Regions from separate parts of the Mangrovibacillus cuniculi genome, predicted to be linked through region 2. Evidence: riboswitches for the same ligand, from Rfam matches in the RefSeq annotation. Region 2 holds a riboswitch; the other holds the start of a gene.
What was found. Region 2 has a riboswitch for lysine ahead of G8O30_RS10755 (Na+/H+ antiporter NhaC family protein). Riboswitches for the same ligand answer to the same signal wherever they lie in the genome.
Positions count from the first base shown of each region.

Region 1: linked by a shared signal. The riboswitch ahead of G8O30_RS09375 (aspartate kinase) and the one ahead of G8O30_RS10755 (Na+/H+ antiporter NhaC family protein) in region 2 are both predicted to bind lysine.

Region 1 covers NZ_CP049742.1:1,812,968-1,820,418, reverse strand. The annotation lists gene G8O30_RS09400 (enoyl-CoA hydratase) at 1-136, shown strand, start outside; gene G8O30_RS09395 (electron transfer flavoprotein subunit beta/FixA family protein) at 170-949, shown strand; gene G8O30_RS09390 (electron transfer flavoprotein subunit alpha/FixB family protein) at 971-1,951, shown strand; gene trxA (thioredoxin) at 2,393-2,707, shown strand; gene uvrC (excinuclease ABC subunit UvrC) at 2,864-4,636, shown strand; lysine riboswitch at 4,700-4,876, shown strand; gene G8O30_RS09375 (aspartate kinase) at 5,025-6,257, shown strand; gene G8O30_RS09370 (YslB family protein) at 6,682-7,116, opposite strand.
Region 2 covers NZ_CP049742.1:2,073,863-2,081,313, reverse strand. The annotation lists gene G8O30_RS10775 (sulfite exporter TauE/SafE family protein) at 1-192, shown strand, start outside; gene G8O30_RS10770 (bifunctional metallophosphatase/5'-nucleotidase) at 194-1,534, shown strand; gene G8O30_RS10765 (YunC family protein) at 1,593-1,895, shown strand; gene G8O30_RS10760 (HD-GYP domain-containing protein) at 2,094-3,191, shown strand; lysine riboswitch at 3,283-3,462, shown strand; gene G8O30_RS10755 (Na+/H+ antiporter NhaC family protein) at 3,727-5,298, shown strand; gene G8O30_RS10750 (sodium-dependent transporter) at 5,681-7,213, shown strand; gene G8O30_RS16280 (MetS family NSS transporter small subunit) at 7,213-7,320, shown strand; partial or broken gene G8O30_RS10745 (M23 family metallopeptidase) at 7,376-7,451, opposite strand, start outside.

The DNA of each region.
Region 1 (7,451 bases), 260 kb from region 2:
TAGCAAGCATGAACGCTACGCAGAGGGTGTTGAGCAAGAAGCTGATGCGTTTGGGAAAGTTTTCGTCTCAGAAGACGGACAAGAAGGAATTAAAGCGTTTATCGAAAAGCGTCAACCAGTTTTTAAGGGGAAATAAATTCGAACAAATATGGGATTGGGGGAAATATAGATGAACATTTATGTTTTACTAAAACGCACGTTTGATACTGAGGAAAAAATCACACTTTCTGGTGGCAAAATAGCAGAAGACGGTGCTGAGTTTATTATTAATCCGTATGATGAATATGCAATTGAAGAAGCGATTGTTCAACGCGATCAACATGGGGGAGAAGTAACTGTTATTACAGTTGGTTCGGATGAGAGTGAAAAACAACTTCGTACAGCGCTAGCAATGGGTGCTGACAAAGCAGTTTTAATTAACATTGAAGATGATGTAGAAGACGGCGATGAGTTCACGACTGCAAGAGTTCTTCAGCAATACCTAAAAGAGCAAGAAGTAGATTTAATTCTTGCAGGTAATGTAGCGATCGATGGTGGATCAGGGCAAGTAGGTCCTCGTGTAGCGGAGTTATTAAACATTCCATACATCACTACTATTACAAAACTTACAATCAACGGTGATCAAGCAGAAGTCGTCAGAGACGTAGAAGGAGATAGCGAGACAATCCAACTATCTTTACCACTTTTAGCTACTGCTCAACAAGGATTGAACGAGCCTCGTTATCCATCACTACCAGGAATAATGAAAGCGAAGAAAAAGCCATTAGAAGAATTAGAATTAGATGATTTAGATCTTGAAGAAGATGATGTCGAAGCAAAAACAAAAACGATTGAAATCTTCCTACCACCTAAAAAAGAAGCGGGTCGCGTGTTAACTGGAGATGTATCAGAACAAGTACAAGAACTAGTAACATTATTACAAAAAGAAGCGAAAGTAATCTCGTTTTAATTACAGGGGAGGAGATCAATCATGACAAGAAAAGTATTAGTTTTTGCAGAGGTAAAAGATCAGCAGTTACGTAACGTATCATTTGAAGCTATCGCAGCAGGTAAGACAGTTGCAGAGGGCGGAGAAGTGGTTGTCGCACTTCTTGGTCAAGGAGTAGATGGACTTTCTGAATCCTTATTCCAATATGGAGCTGACCGAGTGGTGGTAGTGAACCATGAATTATTAGCTCAATATACAACAGATGCGTATACTCAAGCGGCTCTAGCTACTATTGAAGCAGAGCAACCAGAAGGGATTGTAATTGGTCACACTTCTATCGGGAAAGATGTAAGTCCTCGTTTAGCAGCACGCTTACAATCTGGATTAATATCTGATGTAACTGCTATTGAATTAGCTGGTGGTAATGTAGTTTGTACACGTCCAATCTATTCAGGTAAAGCTTTTGAAAAGAAAATTGTAACGGATGGTAAACTGTTTGTTTCTATACGTCCTAACAACGTTCCTGCATTAGAACTTGATACATCTCGTTCTGGTCAAGCAGAAGTATTGTCAGTAGAAATTACAAATTTACGCACAATTATTAAAGAAGTAGTAAGAAAAGCTACGGATGGTGTGGATCTGTCTGAAGCAAAAGTAGTAATCGCTGGTGGACGTGGAGTGAAGAGTGAAGATGGATTTGCTCCATTAAAAGAACTTGCAGATGTATTGAATGGTGCTGTAGGAGCTTCACGAGGAGCTTGTGATGCAGAGTACTGTGATTATTCGCTACAAATAGGTCAAACAGGTAAAGTTATTACTCCAGATCTATACATTGCTTGTGGAATTTCCGGTGCTATTCAACATTTAGCGGGAATGTCTAACTCTAAGGTAATCGTGGCAATCAATAAAGATCCAGAAGCGAACATCTTTAAAGTGGCAGATTACGGTATCGTAGGCGACTTATTCGAAGTAATTCCTCTATTAACAGAAGAATTCAAGAAATTAAAAGTAGCCACTTCATAAGGGAAAGCATAAAGATGAAGTATCAATTGATGCTTCATCTTCTTTTTGTCGCGTGACGCGACAACTAGGCGTTGGCCACGTGATGTGGCCTGCCCTTAGCGTAGTGCCCTCTAATGTCTAAGATTTACGGCGACAACTAGGCGTTGGCCACGTGAAGTGGCCTGCTCTTAGCGTAGTGCCCTCTAATGACTACGGTTTAACGACGCGACAACTAGGCGTTGGCCACGTGAAGTGGCCTGCTCTTTGCTTAGTCTAAGCAACAAAATGTCGCGGAGCACTTATCTAGCATTTCTACTTAACAATGCTTAAACTAATAAAAAAACGGGTAAAGTAACATGAAGACTTTAAGATAGTGGTTACAAAATGTGAGCAAAATTGTCGCATAGGAAAAAAAAATAATGGTATACTGTAACCAGTTTCAATTCAAGGAGGTAACGTAAAATGGCAATTACAAATGCAACGGATCAAACATTCACAACAGAAACAAACGAAGGTTTAGTACTAGCGGATTTCTGGGCACCTTGGTGTGGACCTTGTAAAATGATCGCTCCAGTACTAGAAGAATTAGATGCGGAACTTGGTGAAAAAGTTAAAATCGTAAAAGTCGATGTAGACGAAAACCAAGAAACTGCAGGGAAGTATGGTGTTATGAGTATTCCAACGTTAATCCTTATGAAGGATGGCGAAATCGTTGATAAAGTTATTGGTTATCAACCAAAAGAAGCATTAGCGGAACTTGTTTCTAAACACGCATAATTCAAAAAAGCTACTAGGGGCATTTGCTTCTAGTAGCTTTTTCTTTCTGTTTATTTTAGTTAGTAAAAAATAGTAGGCAACCAAATCCTATTGTGAAAATCCACTAAATCAGGCACAATATAAGAACATATATTTGGTAATGAAGAGGTGAGTTTTGTGAATGAACACCTGAAAAATAAATTAGCGATTCTTCCTGATCAACCAGGTTGCTACCTCATGAAGGATCGTCAGGGAACGGTTATATATGTTGGGAAAGCCAAAGTATTAAAGAACAGAGTTAGATCTTATTTCACAGGAAGTCACGATGGAAAGACGCAACGACTGGTTAGTGAAATAGAAGATTTTGAATACATTATGGTCTCTTCTGATATTGAAGCACTAATACTAGAAATGAACTTAATTAAAAAGTACGATCCTCGTTATAACATTATGTTAAAGGACGACAAAAGCTATCCTTTTATAAAAATTACCAATGAACGACATCCTAGACTAGTTACAACACGGAAGGTAAAAAAAGATAAGGCACGATACTTCGGACCATACCCAAATGCGCAATCCGCTAATGAAACAAAAAAGTTATTAGACAGACTATATCCACTTCGTAAGTGTACTACACTACCAGATAAGGTTTGTTTGTATTATCATATTGGTCAATGTTTAGCTCCTTGTGTAAAAGACGTAGAACAAACAACATACAAATCTATGATTGATGAAATTGCAAGGTTTCTGAATGGTGGGCATACAGAAATTAAAAAAGAACTACAAACCAAAATGCAATCAGCAGCGGAAAATTTAGAGTTCGAACGAGCAAAAGAATATCGTGACCAAATTGTGCATATAGAGGCAACAATGGAGAAACAAAAAATGACGATGACAGACTTAGTAGATCGTGATGTATTTGGTTTTGCGGTCGACAAAGGATGGATGTGTGTACAAGTATTCTTTGTTAGACAAGGAAAGCTCATTGAAAGAGATGTTTCTGTTTTTCCGATATATGATGAGCCAGAATCTGAATTCTTAACATTTTTAGGTCAATTCTACACAAAAGCAAATCATATTAAGCCTAAAGAGATCTATCTTCCTAAAACAATTGATAAAGAGCTTGCGGAGAAGTTTATGGAAGTAAAAATAGTTCAACCGCAAATTGGGAAGAAAAAAGAACTGGTGGAACTTGCGATTAAAAATGCACAAGGTGCTCTATCTGATAAATTCTCTCTTATTGAGCGAGATGAGGAACGAACGATTAAAGCAATAGACACACTTGGTGAAAAAATGGGTATTGCAACACCAACCCGAATTGAAGCATTTGATAATTCTAATATCCAAGGTTCTGATGCTGTTTCTGCTATGATTGTATTTTTAGATGGTAAACCAGCAAAGAGTGATTATAGAAAATTTAAAATTAAAACGGTGGAAGGGCCAGATGATTACGGTTCTATGCGAGAAGTTGTTCGAAGAAGGTACTCTAGGCTTTTAAAAGAAGAAAAACCCTTGCCTGATTTAATCCTAATTGATGGTGGGAAAGGACAAATCGAAGCTGCACGAGAAGTAATAGAAGATGAGTTAGGGCTCTGGATTCCTATTGCTGGGCTAGCCAAAGATGATAAACATCAAACTTCTCAATTATTGTTTGGAAACCCATTAGAAATTGTACCCTTGGATAGAAACAGCCAAGCGTTTTATTTACTTCAACGTATACAAGATGAAGTGCATCGATTTGCGATTACTTTTCACCGACAAGTTCGAGGTAAATCAGCATTTCAATCTATCCTAGACGATATTCCAGGTGTGGGACCAACTCGTAAAAAGCAGCTCCTAAAAACCTTTGGATCCATTAAGAAAATGAAGGAAGCGACTTTAGAAGATTTACAGCGAGCAGGACTGCCTACAAATGTTGCAGAAAAAGTTTTTGAGAAACTTCAGGATTAGCATTGTCAGTTAATTTTATCCGTGCTATAATCAAACACAAATTTCATATAACATTTACACATTTGTGTAGATAGAGGTGCGAGAAATGAAAAGTACTTGTTTGGAGAAGGATAAGCTTCGAAGAAAAACAGGGAAAGGCATGATCGCCGAAGAAACAAAGAACTTATCACTACTGTTTCTGGTAAAACGCTGAATAAGCTATTTACTGTCAAGGGCTGACCTTGGAGTGCTATCACACCTGACAATAGATTTTATCATTCAGGCCATGAGTAGCGCATACTCATGGCCTTTTCTATTGGGAAGTGACCAGGATAATTTTAGTACCCTTTGTTTATAAAAACGTTAGCACGGTTGAAATGAGATGGGAAAGTATCGAGGAGGAGAAATAATGGGACTTATTGTTCAAAAGTTTGGCGGAACTTCTGTTGGGTCTGTAGAAAGAATCCAAAATGTGGCACGTAGAGTAATACAAGAAAAACAAAATGGTCATGACGTAGTAGTTGTTGTGTCTGCGATGGGAAAGACAACAGATGAACTGGTATCGCTAGCACAACAAATTACAGACCAACCTTCGAAAAGAGAAATGGATATGCTTCTAATGACAGGGGAGCAAGTGACAATTTCCTTACTAACAATGGCATTGCAACAAATGGACCAAGATGCGATTTCTTTCACGGGATGGCAAGCAGGTATGCGAACAGAGGCGGTACATGGTAATGCTCGAATTTCCTCAATTGAGCCAATCCGTATACAAAATGCTCTAAAGGAAGGGAAAGTGGTAGTTGTAGCTGGTTTCCAAGGGATGACGGAACAAGCGGAATTAACTACATTAGGACGTGGTGGTTCGGATACAACAGCAGTTGCACTGGCTGCAGCACTAGAAGCTGACAGGTGTGACATTTATACAGATGTTACCGGCGTTTACACAACCGATCCTAGATATGTTGCAAAAGCACGTAAATTAAGTCAAATTTCGTATGATGAAATGTTAGAACTAGCTCATCTTGGTGCGGGCGTTTTACATCCAAGAGCAGTGGAATATGCAAAGAACTACGATGTAACGTTAGAAGTTAGATCTAGTATGGTGGAAGAAGAAGGAACGAAGATTAAGGAGGAAGCGGAAATGGAACAGAATTTAGTCGTTCGTGGGGTAGCGTTTGAAAAAGATATTACTCGTGTAACAGTGAGAGGACCTAAAGCTCAGTGGAGTGGAATTTCCTCCATCTTTAGTTTGTTAGCAAAACATTTCATCAATGTTGATATCATTATTCAGAGTTTAACAGAAAAAGAAGAAGCGAGTGTTTCTTTCTCTATCAAGTCAGAAGACCTTGAAGAAGTGCAGTCGATTCTGAAAACTGCTGAGAATGAAATTGGATTTACAGGATTAGAATTAGAATCTGGTTTAGCAAAAGTGTCTATCGTTGGTTCTGGTATGGCATCCAATCCTGGAGTTGCTGCACAAATGTTTGATGTGTTAACGGAAAATGGCATGGTGATTAAGATGGTTAGTACATCTGAAATTAAAGTATCTACTGTTATTGATGAGCACGACATGCTTCGAGCTGCAGGAGTGTTACATACTGCATTCGGATTAGATATGTTTGTGGAAGAGACAGTATGAATTAAATAAAATTTAAAAATTCCGGGGCTAAAGCCAAAAGTGACTGCACAGGGATTTCCGCTGCAGGGGGACGCTTTCCACTACGAAAAGCGAAAGGCGCGCGTTCAGCCGCGGCAGAAAAGTTTGGAAGACCGAGGAGGCAGCTCTTCAGCCACCGGAGGGCTTTTGGACTTTTCCGAGCGGTTGCGCACCTGCAGCTGGACACGGCATCACTTTGCGAACGCTCCTGGGGGGTCTCAGTAACCCACCTTTCCTGTAGGAGTCGCCCCCTTCCGCTCCAATCCCAAAGTTATAATCTACAAAGTTGCTAATTCTGCAGTTTTATAAATTAAAATTCGACGCACAAAAGGTACATTCGTTTTTTTGAATGTACCTTTTGTGTTATGTACAAGCATTATGTACTTTTCTTATGTAAGAAAGAAATTTATTTAACGAATTCTTCCCACTTCAACGTGAATGTTACTTTTTTCTTGCGCTTTTCAATCGTATACGTTGATTCTGTTCTTCGTTTCACTTGTTGCTCGACCTGCAACGCTAAGAAACCCGCTTCTAACGAGAAGGACGGTGTCTCCTTTAAGGAAAGTCTCTTTTCTATGTATTCACCTGAACATTCAAAAACAACACCCGTTCGACTTTCGGATTGTTTTGTTAAATATCCCCAAGTTGCTTCATGAAAAAATGAGACCAATTCTGCTTCGTCTGCTACGGGGAATTTTCTTGCTAGATGTTTTCCAGACCAATACATTACTTCTTCCGAGTGTTTACCTAAGATTTCAGGTAATAAAACGTCGCGAAGTAATTCTACTCCAAAAGTAGAAACTTGATGCGAGGTAACCTCTTGTTTTTCTTCTACTGTCATTGTATATGCCCCTCTCTTCCAACCATAGTATACACGATATGTGTTTTAAGCTTAAGCCATAACTTATTGGAAGAAATAAATAGGGAATATGCTCTAGACTATGGAAAGATATGTTTGTGAATGAATACTCATTTTAGTAAGATATAAAATTTGTGATATAGCCTCATAATTGATAAGGTTTTTCAATTAAATAATATGTTATCAGTATATTAAAAATAGTTAGCACATAATAATTATTTTATGTATACGTTTTCTTGACGGTACCAGCAAGTGGGAGTACAATGAACATGACAAAGAAAATGGCTTCATCTCAACGCTCGTTTTACTAGATTAAG
Region 2 (7,451 bases):
TCTGGAACACACATAAGTCTTGGAAATGTTCAGTGGTTATTTACTGTTGCGCTTATTCCTGGAGCATGGGTTGGTGCGAAGTTAGGGGCACTACTTAATTCAAAACTAAAATCAGATATGTTAGTAGCTATATTAAGAATCGTACTAGTATTGCTTGGAATTCGCATGATCTATCAAGGTATTATTGGCTAACATGGAAAAGGTTTATATTTATCACACAAATGATTTACGCAGTCATTTTCAACATTGGCCAACGATTCAGAATTTCCTGCTAAACAGAAGAAAAAATCATCAAGAGGCTTCTGAATTTGCATTGTTCTTTGATATTGGAGACTTCGCAGATCGTTCTCACCCTTTTATTGAAGGTACAAAAGGAACAGGAATTCGTGAGATGATAGAAGCAACGTATGATGCTATAACTATTGGTAACAATGAAGGAATTACATTTACAAAAAATGAATTAAACGCAATGTATGAAAACTTAACGGTACCTGTCCTCCTAAATAACTTAAAAGATAATGGTACGTTACCTAATTGGGCTAGCTCCTACAAGATTTTTTCCACTAATAATGATGTGCGAGTTGGAGTTATCGGTACTACAGCTATGTATGAGACCTTTTATGCCCTTTTAGGATGGGAGATAGAAGATCCCATTCAGGTGATTCAACAATCTGTTTCGGAGTTGAATTCTCAATGTGATGTAATTGTTCTCCTCTCTCACTTAGGGATACATATGGATGAACAAATTGCAGAGTTAGATTTAGGAATTGATGTTATTCTAGGTGGGCATACACACCATATCTTACATAATGGGAAACAAGTGAAAAATACAATGTTAGCAGCGGGTGGAAAACATGGTCAGTGGATTGGGGAAATCCAGTTGGAAATATCAAGTGACAGAAAACTTTCATCTATCGTACCGAGACTATTAGACGTACAAAACTTACCGTACATGCCAGGAGAAGATTACGAATTAAAAGGTGAAAAGTCTTTAAAAAAACCAGTCACTATTATAGATAACGACCTTGAAGCTAATTGGTTTTCTACTTCTACTTTAAGTACCCTTATTGCGAGATCCATGTTACAGCATACCAATACTTCCATAGGGTTGTTTAACCTAGGAACCCTTCTAGTTCCATTAAAGAAGGGAGAGGTAACTTCTTATCATATACATCAACTTTTACCTCATCCGATAAACTATGTAACAGTAGAAGTGACTGGTAGTGAATTAAAAGCTATTTATCAAAAGTGCCAGGATCAATCACTACAACATTTTCCTTTAAAGGGACTAGGTTTCCGCGGGACGATAATGGGAGCATTTCATATAGAAGGAATGGGAGTAGGGAGTGATGGGAGAACGCTTATCACTAATGGAAATCTGGTACGTGATGATTCCATCTATACTATATCCACACTAGATGTGTTCACTTTTGGCCCCTTTTTTCCTGAAATAAAAGAAGCAGTAAAAAAGAGATATTATATGCCAGAATTTATGCGAGATGTTTTAGAGAAGTTTCTTACCACTTCTAGATGAACCAACTTCTTCGTTTTGTCATAGTGTATATAGAATGACAATAACAGGAGGTACGAAGATGGTAACCATTACTCCCATGACAATTGATGGTCATTCTTTTGTCGCTACTACGGTCCTATTGCCGAAAACAACGCTCCTAGTAGTTAGTAATGATAACGGCTATATCATGTGTGGAGCATTAGACGTTGGATTATTAAATGAAAAGCTAGCAGATAGAAAAGTAATTGCTGGAAGAGCAGTTGGTGTAAAAACCATTGAACAATTATTAAATGCTCCTTTAGAATCTGTTACATTTGAAGCTGAATCAAGAGGAATAAGTGCAGGTATGATTGGGAAAGATGCTTTGGTTAAAATGGTGTGAAAAAACGCTCTCCTTCTAGCGACGGAGAGCGTTTCCTTTTTTAAGGATAAAAATAGTTGGAAAGAAGTATTTGCCAGAATTAATAAAAAAATTACCAAAACGCCCTTTATTAATATAGTTTGCTTATATATAATAAAGAAACTTAGTAAACTTTGTCGTATTTTGTAAAAATATACATGTACTCTTAGGGAGTTTAATATGAGACTTATTTCAACTAAAATTTTGTCACCTGGTATGCAATTAGCACACCCTATTTACAACGAAAAAGGACAAGTACTTTTAAATAAAGATGTTATGTTAACAGAAAGACTAGTAAGGCGATTGAGAGAATTGAATGTTAAGTACGTATACATTCAGGATCAATTATCGCAAGACATAGAAGTAAAAGAAACGATATCATCATCTATTAGATTAGAAGCAGTACAAACGATAGAATCTACTTTTTTATCTCTTCAACAAGAGAACTTATCAGAGAAAAGCTTTCTGTTAGATAAAGATTCATCCAAGTTTAAGGGGATTATACGGACGTTGCTTTCTGAAATAAAAAGTAATCCAGACCTGTTAACTATTCTATCTGATGTTTACACATATGATTCTTATATCTTCCAACATTCGTTTAATGTGACGTTATACACGTTAGCACTTGGAATGGAACTAGGATTATCCATGGAAGAATTAGAGACACTAGGATTAGGTGCTATCCTTCATGATATAGGTAAGATTATGGTAGATGAAGATGTATTATTGAAGCCAGGTAGGTTATCTGATCATGAATTCGAACAGATAAAGAAACATGCAAATCATGGGTTTGATATATTAAGGCAACTTCATACCGTACCGTTAATTGTTGCACATTGTGCTTTTCAACACCATGAAAGGTTAAATGGCACCGGATATCCAAGAGGCTTAAAAGGGAATGAAATGCATTTATATGCTAAAATCATTGCTGTTGCCGATGTTTTTGATGCTGTTACATCTAACCGAGTCTATAGAAATGCGATGTTGCCTCATGAAGGGTTAGAAATTCTTTATTCTGGTGCTGGTACGTTGTTTGATCAAACAATCATTGAAGCATTTAGGAGAGCAATTGCCATCTATCCTAATGGAATGGTTGTAAAATTAAGTGATCAGCGTGTAGGGATTGTTTGTGGACAAAATGTTGGATTTACAGAACGGCCAATTGTAAAAATTATTGAACAAAGTGGGATGAAAGTAGAACAGCCTTATGAAATAAATCTTAAGAAAGAATTATCGGTCGTGATTAAAGAATGTCAGTTAGAATATATGGAAAGTTAAGAATACCACAATAGTACCAATTCTAGTCTTGCTAGTTTACTAGAATTATGTTACTGTTTATTCGACATGAAAATATAACGCCAAACCAGTCCGGTGGGGTAGAGGAGCAGATCGAAAGAGTAAAACGTGTGAGGATGACAACTGTGATCACGTTTAAAAGGACGATTTGCCGAAGTAGTAAAAGGAGTCACGACTTTTACTACTGGGGTTGCCTTAAATAAGGGTAACACTGTCATTATAGGGAATCCTATAATGGGGAGCTACAGATCGAGATGGAGGAATATAACATTACATAAAGTAATGGTAGGTTCTCTATCCTATCATTACTTTTTTTGTTACGTGATTAGTAACAACTCATGGTTGACCACGTGATGTGGCCTGTACTTACCTGAGTATCCTTATTATTTGTTACTATTGGAAAAGACTTTATAGATTATGTTAAAAAACATATTCAGTTGAGTGTTTTTATTTCTCCGTAATTCGTTTCAACAGTTCCCCCATGTCCATTTAATATGTTCTATGGGAGGAAAAGAAAATGGAAGCAAGTTTGTTTTCGTTGTTACCACCAGTGGTAGCAATTGTAATGGTTATTTTAACAAGGAGAGTATTACTCTCACTTGGTGTAGGGATTATTTTAAGTGCTTTGCTTTTAGAGAACTTTAATCCTATTGATTCTTTTGTTTTAATCTATGAAAAGGTTAGAGGGATTATTTTTGATGAAGGCTTTGCCTTAAATACATGGAATATGTATATTGTCTTCTTCTTATTGATTTTAGGAATTATCACGGCACTTTTATCTATTTCAGGTGGAAGCAGAGCATTTGGAGAATGGGCTTTGCAACGAGTAAAAACACGTGCTGGAGCACAAGTGATGACAGCTATTCTCGGTGTATTAGTTTTTATTGATGATTATTTTAATTCCTTAGCTGTTGGTCAAGTTGCTCGTCCAGTTACGGATCGTCACAAAGTTTCACGTGCTAAATTAGCATACATTCTAGATTCTACTGCTGCACCAATTTGTGTAGTGTCACCAATCTCTAGTTGGGGTGCTTATATTATTGGACTGATTGGAACAGTACTAGTTGCACAAGAAGTGACAGACGTTTCAGCTTTCTCCGCTTTTATGCAAATGATACCGATGAACCTATATGTTTGGGCAGCAATGATTCTTGTTTTTGTTGTGGCTCTTAGAAATCTTAATTTTGGTTCTATGGCAAAACACGAAAATCGCGCGATGCAAACGGGAGAATTATTAGATCCTGAAAAGCCAGCTGCTGGTGAAATGAAAGTGGATCTACCAGTAAGTCCTAAAGGTAAAGTAATGGACTTAGTTGCACCAATTATTGCTCTTGTTATTGGTGTAGTTGTAGCAATGTTAATAACTGGAGCTCAAGCAGTAGATGGACCATTTGATCTTTTAGCTACATTTGAGAACACAGATGTTGCTGGTTCTCTATTATATGGCGGTATTTTTGGATTAGTTGTAACAGTTCTAATGGCTCTACGTCACGTTGGTAGCGGTGAAGTAGATGGTCGTATTATTGGTAAAGGTGTTTGGAGCGGTATTCAATCCATGTTACCTGCTATCTACATTCTATTCTTTGCATGGACAATCGTAGGGTTAATAGAAGATTTAAAAACAGGCGAATACTTAGCTGGGTTAGTGCAACAAGCTAACTTACCAATTGAGCTGTTACCAGTAATGGTCTTCATCGTTGCAGGTGTCATTGCTTTTTCAACAGGTACATCATGGGGATCATTTGGTATCCTACTACCAATTGCTGGCCAGATTGCTGCAGCGACAGACATCTCTATTCTTTTACCAGCAATGGCAGCGGTTCTTGCGGGAGCGGTTTTTGGAGATCACTGTTCACCAATTTCTGATACTAGTATTTTATCTTCCACAGGTGCAAGTAGTAATCACATTGACCATGTGATGACACAGCTTCCATACGCTTTATTAGCAGCATTTGTTTCTATCATTGGGTATATTGTGATGGGATACACTAGTAGTGTAATTGCAGGCGTGGTAGTGGTATTAGTAGGTTTAGCTATTGCGATACTTATTTTAGAAAGAGTGACAAAATCACAAACAGTTACTTCATAAATAAATAAAAGAGAATGCCAATAACGGCATTCTCTTTTATTTATTTATCGAGCTATCAATGAATGGTATAGAATCGTATAACATCTGTACTAGGTAGTATTTCACTATTGTTGGGAGAAGAGGATACGTAATATAAGTGACGAACAAGATAGATATTGTAAGTTATCAACAGGTGTGGTCTAAAATGTAAAGTTAAAATTTGGATAAAAAATAAAAGAAAACACTTACATTATCAATTGCGAAAATATGCCTACATTTTTTCTGACTTTTTTAAAAATTATAGTTTACACAAGTGATACGAGCCTATATACTAAACCATAGAAATCATTAAATTGTCAGAAAAATTAAACAAGTCCAACAAAGGACGGATAAGGAGGATAAGATGGAGACAAGAGCCCAATGGGGAACACGAGCAGGATTTATTATGGCAGCGGTGGGATCAGCAATTGGTCTAGGTAATATTTGGCGTTTTCCAGCAGTAGCGTATGAAAATGGAGGAGGCGCATTCTTCATTCCATACTTATTCGCCTTGTTAACAGCAGGAATTCCACTTTTAATCTTAGAATTCACAATGGGTCATAAATACAGAGGATCAGCACCACTTACGTATGCAAGACTAAATAAGAAAACAGAATGGCTAGGATGGTGGGCAGTACTAGTAGCATTTGTTATTTCTACTTACTATTCTGTTATTATTGCATGGGCGATGAGATATAGCTTATTCTCCTTGAACCAATCATGGGGTTCAGATACACAAGGTTTTTTATTCGGTGACTTTTTAAAAATTACCGATTCACCTGGAGCAGCAGAAAGTTTTTCATTAGTACCGGGAATTTTAGTACCACTAATATTAGTATGGGTGATTACACTAGGAATCCTAGTAAAAGGTGTTAAAAAAGGTATTGAAGTTGCCAACCGTGTCTTTATTCCATTATTAGTTGTTTTATTTTTAATTATTGTTGTTAGAGCTTTAACTTTACCTGGCGCATTAGAAGGACTTAACGCATTCTTCCAACCTAATTTTGAAGTGATTGCTCAGCCAAGTGTATGGGTAGCTGCTTATGGTCAGATATTCTTTAGTTTATCGATTGCTTTTGCCATTATGATTACGTACTCATCCTACTTACCAAAGAAATCTGATATTACAAATAATGCATTTATTACCGGTTTTGCAAACTCAGGCTTTGAATTATTAGCAGGTATTGGGGTGTTTGCAGCTCTTGGGTTTATGGCTGCGCAAGCAAACTTACCAGTTTCAGAAGTTGTAGCTGGAGGCGTAGGATTAGCATTTGTAGTATTTCCACAAATCATCAATGAAATGCCATTCTTAAGTGGACTTTTCGGATTTACATTCTTCGCGTGTTTAGTACTTGCGGGGTTAACATCACTTATGTCAATAACAGAAACATACGTTGCGGCTTTATCGGAGAAATTCCAAATTTCTCGTACAAAAGCTGTTTTAGTAGGTGGTGGGGCTGCGGCCTTTTTATCTCTACTGTTTGCAACTAGAGGTGGACTATACTTCTTAGATAATGCAGATTACTTTATTAACCAATTTGGTGTTGCATTCATTGGATTAGTAGAAGTCATTGTTATCGCGTGGGTACTTAGAAAACTTGGAGTATTCCAAAATCACGCAAACGCTGTTTCTGATATTCAACTGGGTGCATGGTGGAAAATTTGCTTAGGCGTTATCACACCTGTTGTCTTAGGATACATGATGGTAATGTTATTTAAACAAAACCTACTTCGTGAGTTTGATACAGCTACAGGGAACTACGAAGGATACTCTAACTTATTTATCTTATTCGGTGGATGGACGGTTGCATCTCTTGCTATAGTTGGAGGATTCTTATTCACACTGAAGAAATGGAATTCAAATACACAGACAGATGAATACAAGGAGGTAGGATAATGACTGGTTCTGCTGTAGTAATGATGGTAGTCGGAATGGTTTTAATCTGGGGGGGATTTGCTGCTAGTATTGCAAATGCAGTAGTTAAATCTAAGCAAAACGCATAAAAAGTTGGCTGCTTCGGCGGCCAACTTTTTTATATGTGGTAGAAGTAAACGAGTTCTAGTTTTTTGGGTCGCCTTGTCTTTCCCATAAGCGTAAGTGGGGGTAGGATCAAATGACCACTCAGAAAAACCGT